One region of the Stenotrophomonas sp. YJH_SMC_16 genome, then DNA from elsewhere that is predicted to be linked to it. Evidence: predicted binding sites of a transcription regulator. Region 1 holds the regulator's gene; the other holds the start of a gene.
The links. The regulator FliA, encoded in region 1, starts transcription of late flagellar genes. The targets are predictions, from matches to a motif close to TAAAGTTTNNCNNNCNNNGGCCGATAA.
Positions count from the first base shown of each region.

Region 2: a site for FliA is predicted at 2,030-2,056, ahead of AC5P6E_RS02760 (methyl-accepting chemotaxis protein). Genes of this name have one in related genera too.

Region 1 covers NZ_JCAFRH010000002.1:9,652-13,859, forward strand. The annotation lists gene AC5P6E_RS04785 (chemotaxis protein CheA) at 1-1,204, opposite strand, end outside; gene AC5P6E_RS04790 (protein phosphatase CheZ) at 1,207-1,812, opposite strand; gene cheY (chemotaxis response regulator CheY) at 1,812-2,204, opposite strand; gene AC5P6E_RS04800 (RNA polymerase sigma factor FliA) at 2,262-3,005, opposite strand; gene AC5P6E_RS04805 (MinD/ParA family ATP-binding protein) at 3,002-3,889, opposite strand; gene flhF (flagellar biosynthesis GTPase FlhF) at 3,876-4,208, opposite strand, start outside.
Region 2 covers NZ_JCAFRH010000001.1:623,186-627,393, forward strand. The annotation lists gene AC5P6E_RS02760 (methyl-accepting chemotaxis protein) at 1-2,001, opposite strand, end outside; gene AC5P6E_RS02765 (arylamine N-acetyltransferase family protein) at 2,204-3,043, shown strand; gene AC5P6E_RS02770 (VOC family protein) at 3,109-3,480, opposite strand; gene AC5P6E_RS02775 (response regulator transcription factor) at 3,503-4,141, opposite strand; gene AC5P6E_RS02780 (sensor histidine kinase) at 4,138-4,208, opposite strand, start outside.

The DNA of each region.
Region 1 (4,208 bases):
TGGCACGCAGCTTTTCGGGGTCGATGCCGGCGCCATCGTCCTGCACCTCGATGCTGACGTAGTCACCTTCCTGCTGCGCCGACAGCCGCACGTGGCCCATCCGCGGCTTGCCCTGCGCCTCGCGCAGGTCGGGCATTTCCACGCCATGGTCGATGGCGTTGCGGACCAGGTGCACCAGCGGGTCGGCCAGCGCTTCGACCAGGTTGCGGTCGAGCTCGGTCTCGGCGCCGATCAGTTCCAGGTCCACTTCCTTCTTCAGCGAGCGGGCGACGTCGCGGGCCACCTTGGGGAAGCGGGAGAAGACCTTGCCCACCGGCTGCATGCGGGTACGCATCACCGCCGACTGCAGGCGGGCCGTGGCGATGTCCAGGGTGGACACGGCGCGGTCCAATTCTTCATCGCGCAGGCGTGCACGCAGGGTCTTGAGCCGATTGCGTGACAGCACCAGTTCGCCGATCAGGTTGACGATCGCGTCCAGGCGCTTGGTGTCTACGCGTACGGTATGTTCGGCCTCGGCCAACGGCTTGGCGGCCGGCTTTGCCACCGGTGCCGGTGCGGCGACCGGGCGCGGGGCTGCAGCCGGCGCCGGTGCCATGGCGGCAGCAGGCTTGGTGCCCGGTGCAGCGCCACCGTGCAGCTGGTCGAGCAGGGCTTCGAACTCGTCTTCGCTGATCAGTCCGTCGTCGGCCTTCTTCGCCGGTGCGACCGCGGTCGGCGCGTTGCCACCATGCAGCTGGTCGAGCAGGGCCTCGAATTCGTCGTCGGTGATCAGGTCGCTGCCACCCGCGGCGGGTGCTGCTGCGGCGGCGGGTGCCGCCACGGCACCGCCGTGTACGTCGAACTGGGCGATCAGGTCCGGCGGTGCATAGCCCGGCTCGGTGCCGGAGGAAACTGCATCCAGCATCGACTGCAGGTAGTCCAGCGATTGCTGGGCCGCGTCGAAGTGATGGGCCTGCAGCACCGCCTGGCCGGCACGCGCGGCGCCCAGCGCTTCTTCAGCGGCATGGCACAGCTCGACCATGGCGGTGACGCCGAGGAATCCGGCGCCGCCCTTGAGCGTGTGATAGCCGCGGAACACCGCGTTGAGCTGATCGCTGTCCTGCGGTGCCTGCTCCAGCGACACCAGCTGTTCGCCGAGGCGATCCAGGATTTCCTGTGCCTCGATGATGAAATCGGCAGTGATGTCGTCGGATACCGCGCTCATGCTTACAGCCCCAGATCCGACAACAGGTCGTCGGCGTCGTTCTGCGAGACCGCGTGGCGGTCCAGTCCCTTCAGTGCCGGCCCGGCCAGTTCCGGGTCGGTGCGATGCTGTTCCGGTGGCAGGCCGAGTGCGCCGAAGCCTTCGTGCACGCGGCGGACGATGCCCACCACGCGACGGATGATCTGCCCGGTCAGGTCCTGGTAGCTCTGGGTCAGGGCGATCTCGGTCAGGTTGTGGCGGATGCGCTCGAGCTGCGCGTCCTGGCCCGGCTGCAGGCCTTCGGCGCGCAGCTGTTCGGTCAGGCTGCGGCATTCCTCGGCCAGGTCCAGGGTGCGGTGCGTGGCCTGCTCGGTCATCGCCACCACGTGGTCCAGGCGCGCGCAGGCATCGTCCAGTTCCCCGGCTTCGCTCGGCACGGTCGGCAGTTCACCCAGCGCCTGCCCCAGTTCGCGGGCCAGCCGCGAGAGCCCACTCATCATCGGCTGCGTGCGCAGCGCGACCAGTCCGTCGATGCGCTGCCGCCAGGCGGCTTCGTCACCGGACTCGAGTGCGTCCAGGGCCTCCTGCAGGCGCAGGGCGAGGGCGCTCTTGTCGACCGTGGTATCCATCAGGCGCTGGCCGCCAGGCGTTCGAAGATCTTGCCGAGCTTCTCTTCCAGCGTCTGCGCGGTGAACGGCTTGATGATGTAGCCGTTCACGCCGCTCTGGGCGGCTTCGATGATCTGTTCACGCTTGGCTTCTGCGGTGACCATCAGCACCGGCAGGGTCTTCAGCTTGGCATCGGCACGGATCGCCTTGAGCAGCTCGATGCCGGTCATCACCGGCATGTTCCAGTCGGTGACCACGAAATCGAACGGCTGGCTCTGCAGCAGCGACAGCGCGGCATGCCCGTCCTCGGCTTCGGCGGTATTGGTGAAGCCCAGATCGCCCAGCAGGTTCTTGACGATTCGACGCATGGTCGAGAAGTCGTCGACGATCAGGATGCGCATGTTCTTGTTCAAAGCAGAATTCCTTTGTTGTTCATTCCGGACGGCCGGGGGCAGCCGCCTCGGGGATGTTCATTCTTCGAGGCCGGCGTCGGCGGCCTCGAACAGCTTCAGCCGGCCACGCAGGCGCAGTACCGCCTGGCCGTGGATCTGGCAGACCCGCGACTCGCTCACGCCGAGCACCGCGCCGATCTCCTTCAGGTTCAGTTCCTGCTCGTAGTACAGCGAGAGCACCAGCTGTTCGCGCTCGGGCAGGTGGCCGATGGCCTTGCCCAGCTCGCGGCCGAACTCGCCGCGCTCCAGCACCTGCTGCGGGGTCGGGCCGCCCTGGGCCACGGTGTCCAGCTCGCCCTGGTCCTCGATGCGCGATTCAAGACTCAGCACCTGGCCACGGGCAGCGTCTTCCATCAGCCGCAGGTACTCGGGCAATGGCATCTCCATCGCGGCGGCCACTTCGGTGGCGCTGGCGGCACGGCCACTGCTCTGTTCCAGGCGGCGGATGGTGGCGGCGGCATCACGTGCACGGCGGTGCACCGAGCGCGGCACCCAGTCGCCACGGCGGATCTCATCGATCATCGAACCGCGGATGCGGATCGAGGCATAGGTCTCGAACGAAGCCCCCTGGTCGGCGTCATAGCTGCGCGAGGCTTCGATCAGTCCCATCATGCCGGCCTGGATCAGGTCGTCGACCTCGACGCTCGCCGGCAGGCGTGCGGCCAGGTGGTGGGCGATGCGCCGCACCAGGTCCGAATGCTGGGCGATGACCTCGTTGGCCGCCGTGCGCTGGACTTCCCGGTACTGGGCTGCGCCTTTCATGCGGCCACCCCGCGCTGCTTGAGAATACGCTCGAGGAAGAACTCAACGCCGCCGCGCGGTTCGGTCGGCGCCTGCCAGCGTGCGGTACGGCGGGCAATCTCGGTGATCGCCAACGCGGCCGGGCTGGACGGGTAGGCCTTTACCACTGGCTGCTGGCGCTGCACCGACAGGCGCAGCCAATCATCCTGCGGCACACAGCCCAGATAGTTCAGCGAGACATCGGCGAGGAATTTCTCGCAGACCCGGGTCAGCTTTTCGTACAGCACGCGGCCCTCGTTGGGGTCGCGCACCATGTTGGCCACCACCTGGATGCGGTCCACGCCGCGCTCGCGCGACAGCACCTTGATCAGCGCATAGGCGTCGGTGATCGAGGCCGGCTCGTCACAGACCACCACCACGGTGTCCTGCGCGGCCTGGCAGAAGGTCAGCACGCCATCGGTGATGCCGGCGGCGGTGTCCACCACCATGATGTCCAGTTCGCGTTCCAGTTCGGAGAACACGTTGACCAGGCCGACGTGCTCGGCCGGGGCCAGCTCGGCCATGTGCCGGCGACCGGACGCGGCCGGGACCACCAGCACGCCGTTCGGGCCTTCGACGATGACGTCATCCAGCGTGCAGCGGCCGGCGACCAGGTCGGCCAGGGTAAAGGTGGGGTTCAGGCCCAGGATCACGTCGATGTTGGCAAGGCCAAGGTCGGCGTCCAGCAGCAGCGTGCGCTTGCCCATGCCAGCCAGCGCCACGGCCAGGTTGGCCGAAACGTTGGTCTTGCCCACGCCGCCCTTGCCGCCAGTGACGGCAATGGTGCGCACAGGGCCGAGCGGCTCGCTGCGGGTGGCCGACAGCGGGAAGGTCTTGGTCAGCTTGGCGTACTCACGCGACGGCATGGTTCAACTCCGGGTTGCAGGGCATATCGGCCGCGCGGCGCAAATCTTCAAGGCGAAGTACGAGATTGGCCGCACTGGCCCGGTGCAGGTCCTCCGGAACGTCCTGGCCATCGGTCACCCAGGTGATCGGCAGGGCATGGTCCACGGCCACCGACAGGGCGTTGCCGAAGCGGCCGGTCTCGTCCAGCTTGCTCAGCACCAGACCCTGCAGGTTGGCGGCGCCGAAGCGGCGGACCACCTCGTCCATGTCGCCGAAGCTGGTATTGGCCGGCAGCACCAGCAGGGTGCGCACCTGGCGGGCGGCACGCAGCCACTGCAG
Region 2 (4,208 bases), on a different contig from region 1:
CGCGACCACCTGGCCAACGGCCTCGCCACCGCGCTGGGCCACTGCCGCCGCGCCCTTGACCAGCACGTCGGCACGGCCCGCGGCATCAGCATTGCGGCCAACGGTGTCGGTCAGCTCGTGCATCGACGCTGCCGTCTCTTCCAGGTTGGCCGCCTGCTGTTCGGTACGCTGCGACAGGTCATGGTGACCGGCAACGATCTCGCCAACGCCGGCATCCAGGCTGGACGTGGCGTGCTGGATGCGGGTGACGATGCGGCCCAGTTGCGCGACGGTGGCGTTGGCATCGTCGCGCATGCGTGCGAACACGCCCTGCAGCTCACCTTCCATGCGCACGCTGAGGTCGCCGCGGGCCAGCGCGGCCAGAAGCGCCTGCAGATCGCCGAGGTTGGTCTCGAAGGTGGTCAACAGGCGATTGATGCTGGTCGACAACGTACGCACAAAGCCCTGCTTTCCCTCCAGCGCGATGCGCCCGTGCAGGTCGCCATGTGCGGCGGCGTCGACCAGTGCGGCCACTTCGGTTTCCAACAGGGTTTCCAGCGCACGGCTGCGCCACTCCACCGCCACACCAAGGAACTGACCTTCGTCGATGATGGCGTTGGCAATCAGCTGGTAGCGCACCCCTGCATGGCCGATCTCGCGCTCCTCGCGCTGGCGCACACCGGCCAGGCTGGCCAGTGCCGGATGCAGGCGTACCGCATCGCTGCCCACCAGATCTTCAAGCCGGAGTGCAAGCTGCTCCAGCAGCGCCGGATTGGCGTAGGCGACCTGCCCTTCCGCATCAATCACCATCAGCCCGGTCTGCGCGCTGTCCAATGCCTGGCGCACCCGGGTATTGCCGCGCGCCACGGCACGCTCGGTCTCGATGCGCGCACGCAGGCGCTGCTGCATGTCGACCAGGCGCTGGGCCAGCTGGCCGATCTCATCATTGGCGTTGTAGACGCGCAGGGTGGTGTCGAGGCGGTCGTCAGCGATATCGCTGGCGAAACGCAGGGTGTCCTGGATCGGCTGGCGCACCGCACGCAGCACCAGCATCAGGCTGGTGATCAGCACGCCGGCCACCAGCAGCAGGGTCAGTGCGAACAGCACGCTCATCGTGCGTGCGCCGGCCTGCTGGCGCGCCTGCGCCGTGGCCAGCGCCGCCACCTGCGCCTGCTGGAAGGCGGCCAGCGCCGGTGCTACGCCCGCGGCGGTATCCAGCAGCGACTGCGCTTCCACATCCAGGCCGACGCGGGCAGCGGTATACCCCAGCAATGCGGCCTGATACGCCTCCATCCCGGTGCGCAGGGTGTCCTGCGCATCTGCGGGAAGGCCCGCCAGCGCGAGGTCGAACGGCAGCTTTTCCTCGCTGGCGCGGTCGGCGTGAGTGGAGTCACCGTCGAGCAGCAGCAGTGCCTCCTGCCTTCGCATCTTCTGCAGTGACAACGCCAACGACGGCCGCTGCAGCGCATCCACCTGTACCTGCAGGGTATCGGCGGCCTGCTGCAGCTGCGCGGCGAGGCCGGCATCACCACGACCCATCTCGTCGACACGTTCGAACAGGGCGGCCACACCCTGCGAGAACGCGTCGGCGGCTTCGGTCAGCGCCTGCAGGGCCTTGCGCCGGCCAGTATCCATCGGCGTCGCGCGCAGCGCCTGCAGATCGACCTGCAGTGCCTTCTGCGTGGCCAGCAGCTGCGCGCGGTCGGCATCATCGAAACTGCGTGCATACTGGGTCTGCAGGCGACGCGCTTCGGCCACCCGCGTAGACAGGCTGGCGGCCAGATCGCTGCCGCGCTGGTAGCTGGCCTGGCTGCGCGCAGCCAGTGCGTTGGCATGGCCGGTCCAGGCGTAGACAGCGGCGATCGCGACCAGGCCCAGGCCACAGACCCACAGGGTCGCCTTGAGCTTGTTGGCCACGCTGAGCCGATGCGGCTGCAGCCAGCGCAGCAGGCCGGGGGACGCCGAGTGCAACGCGGCAAGGCGCGTGCGCAGGGACCGGAGGTGGGGGACAACGGCCGACATGACAGACTCCAGGCGGAAAGACGCACCTGTATCGGCCGGATTCAGGGCAACTTTAGCGCCTTCTTCGTCCGGGTCCCCCCGTCGCGGGTGGACGCGGCCTTTGTACAGGGTGCAAGCGACGGGGGCATGACACGGGCGCCGCGCTTGACCTCAACCCCGGTTGGGGGAGCACAGTGGACGTTCCTCCCCGCCCGGTGCCTCCATGACGACGCTCGATGTCCCCCGCTACCTGCAACGCCTGCAGCTGGATGCGCCGCCACCGCGGACCCTGGCCGGCCTGACCCTGCTGCAGCAGCGCCACAACGCACTGCTGCCCTTCGAGACCCTCAGCTGCCTGCTGCGCGACGCGGTGCCGATCGACCTGGACAGCGTGCAACGCAAGCTGCTTGACGACCGCCGCGGTGGGTACTGCTTCGAACTCAATGGCGGCCTGCTGGCCCTGCTGCAGGCACTGGGCTTTGATGCGCAGCCGCTGAGTGCGCGCGTGCTGCTGGCAGCGCATGACGGCGAACTGACCGCGCGTACCCATCTGCTGCTGCGCGTGCATGTGGATGGGGACGACTGGCTGGTGGATGCCGGTTTCGGCAGCCTGACCCCGACCGTGCCGCTGCGGCTGCACGATGCGCAGCCGCAGGCCACGCCGCATGAGCGCTATCTGCTGCAGCGTCTGCCTGACGAGGGCGACTTCGTGCTGTCAGCCGAATCCAGCGACGGCTGGCGGGCGATGTACCGCTTCGATCTGCAGGCGCCTGCACCGATCGACAACGTGGTGGGCAACTGGTACGTATGCACCCACCCCGATTCCAGCTTCCCGGGCCAGCTACGCGTGTCGCTGACCGGACCGGACTGGCGCCGTACCATCGGCAGCGGCAACTACACCGAGTACCGCCCCGGGCAGGCGCCGGACAAGCGCCCGCTGCATGATGTGGGTGATGTGCGTGACGTGCTGCAGCAGCGCTTCGGCATGCAGCTGCCGGACGACCCGCGACTGGACCCGGCCATCAATGACTGGCTGCAGCGCTCGCGCGCCGCGACCTTGTAGGGCCGAGCCCATGCTCGGCTGAGCTGGAGCGGCTGGGCCAACAGCAGCCGAGCGTGGGCTCGGCTCTACAGAGCTGCGCGCGCCTGCAGCGCAATGCGGTTGCCTTCGCTGTCGCGGATCTCGGCCACACGCCAGTCACCCGCGTCGGCCGGGCCGAAGCGCAGCTCAGCTCCCGATTGCAGTGCACGGTCGAGGCTCGCATCCAGGTCATCGACGCCGATGTAGATGCGGGCGCCCTGCTCGGAGGGCCGGTAGTCCGCGCCGTGCACCAGCGCAATGCTGGCACCGGCGGCGTCATCGGAGAACGGCAGGTAGGCCATCCGGCAGTCGTGCAGCACGATAGGTTCGTCCACCGCGACCTGCAGCCACCGCTGGTAGAACGTGATGGCCCGGTCCAGGTCACTGGCCGGGATTTCCACATGCAGGATCGGGTTCACTGGCACGCCTTGCTCGGTCCACTCAGATGATGCGCAGGGTAATCGCCTTCAGCACTGCACGGGTGCGATCGCGGGTGCCCAGCTTGTCGAGTATGGCCGACACGTAGTTCTTCACCGTGCCTTCGGCCAGGAACAGGCTGCGCGCGATTTCCTTGTTGCTGTATCCACCAGCCAGCAGGCGCAGGATCGCCACTTCGCGTTCCCCGAAGGTATCGGTGGGCGGTGCTTCGTCGTGGAAGCGGTAACGGGCGCGTACCGGCTCGGTGCTGACCGGCAACAGCAGGGTTTCACCCGCGGCGACGCGCTCGATCGCTTCGCGCAGGTCTGCGGGCACGGCGTCCTTGAGCAGGAAGCCCTGTGCGCCGGCCTCGCTGGCACGCAGCAGCAGATCACTTTCATCGAAGGTGGTCAGCAGCAGGCACGGCGTGGCATCACCGCGCGCGCGCAGCTGGCGCAGTGCCTCGATGCCGTCCATCCCGGGCATGCGGATGTCACTGAGCACCACATCCACGCGCTGGGCAGCCAACGCGTCCAGCAGCGCCTGGCCCTCTTCGGCCTCCAGCACCACGTCTACCCCCAGGCCCTGCAGCAGCGCACGCAGACCCGCACGCACCAGCGCCTGGTCATCGGCCAGGGCAACGCGGATCGCGGCGCCACTCATGCCGGCAACCATGCGGTCAGGTGCATGCCGCCCTGTGCGGTTCGCGCCAGCTCCAAACGCCCCTGTA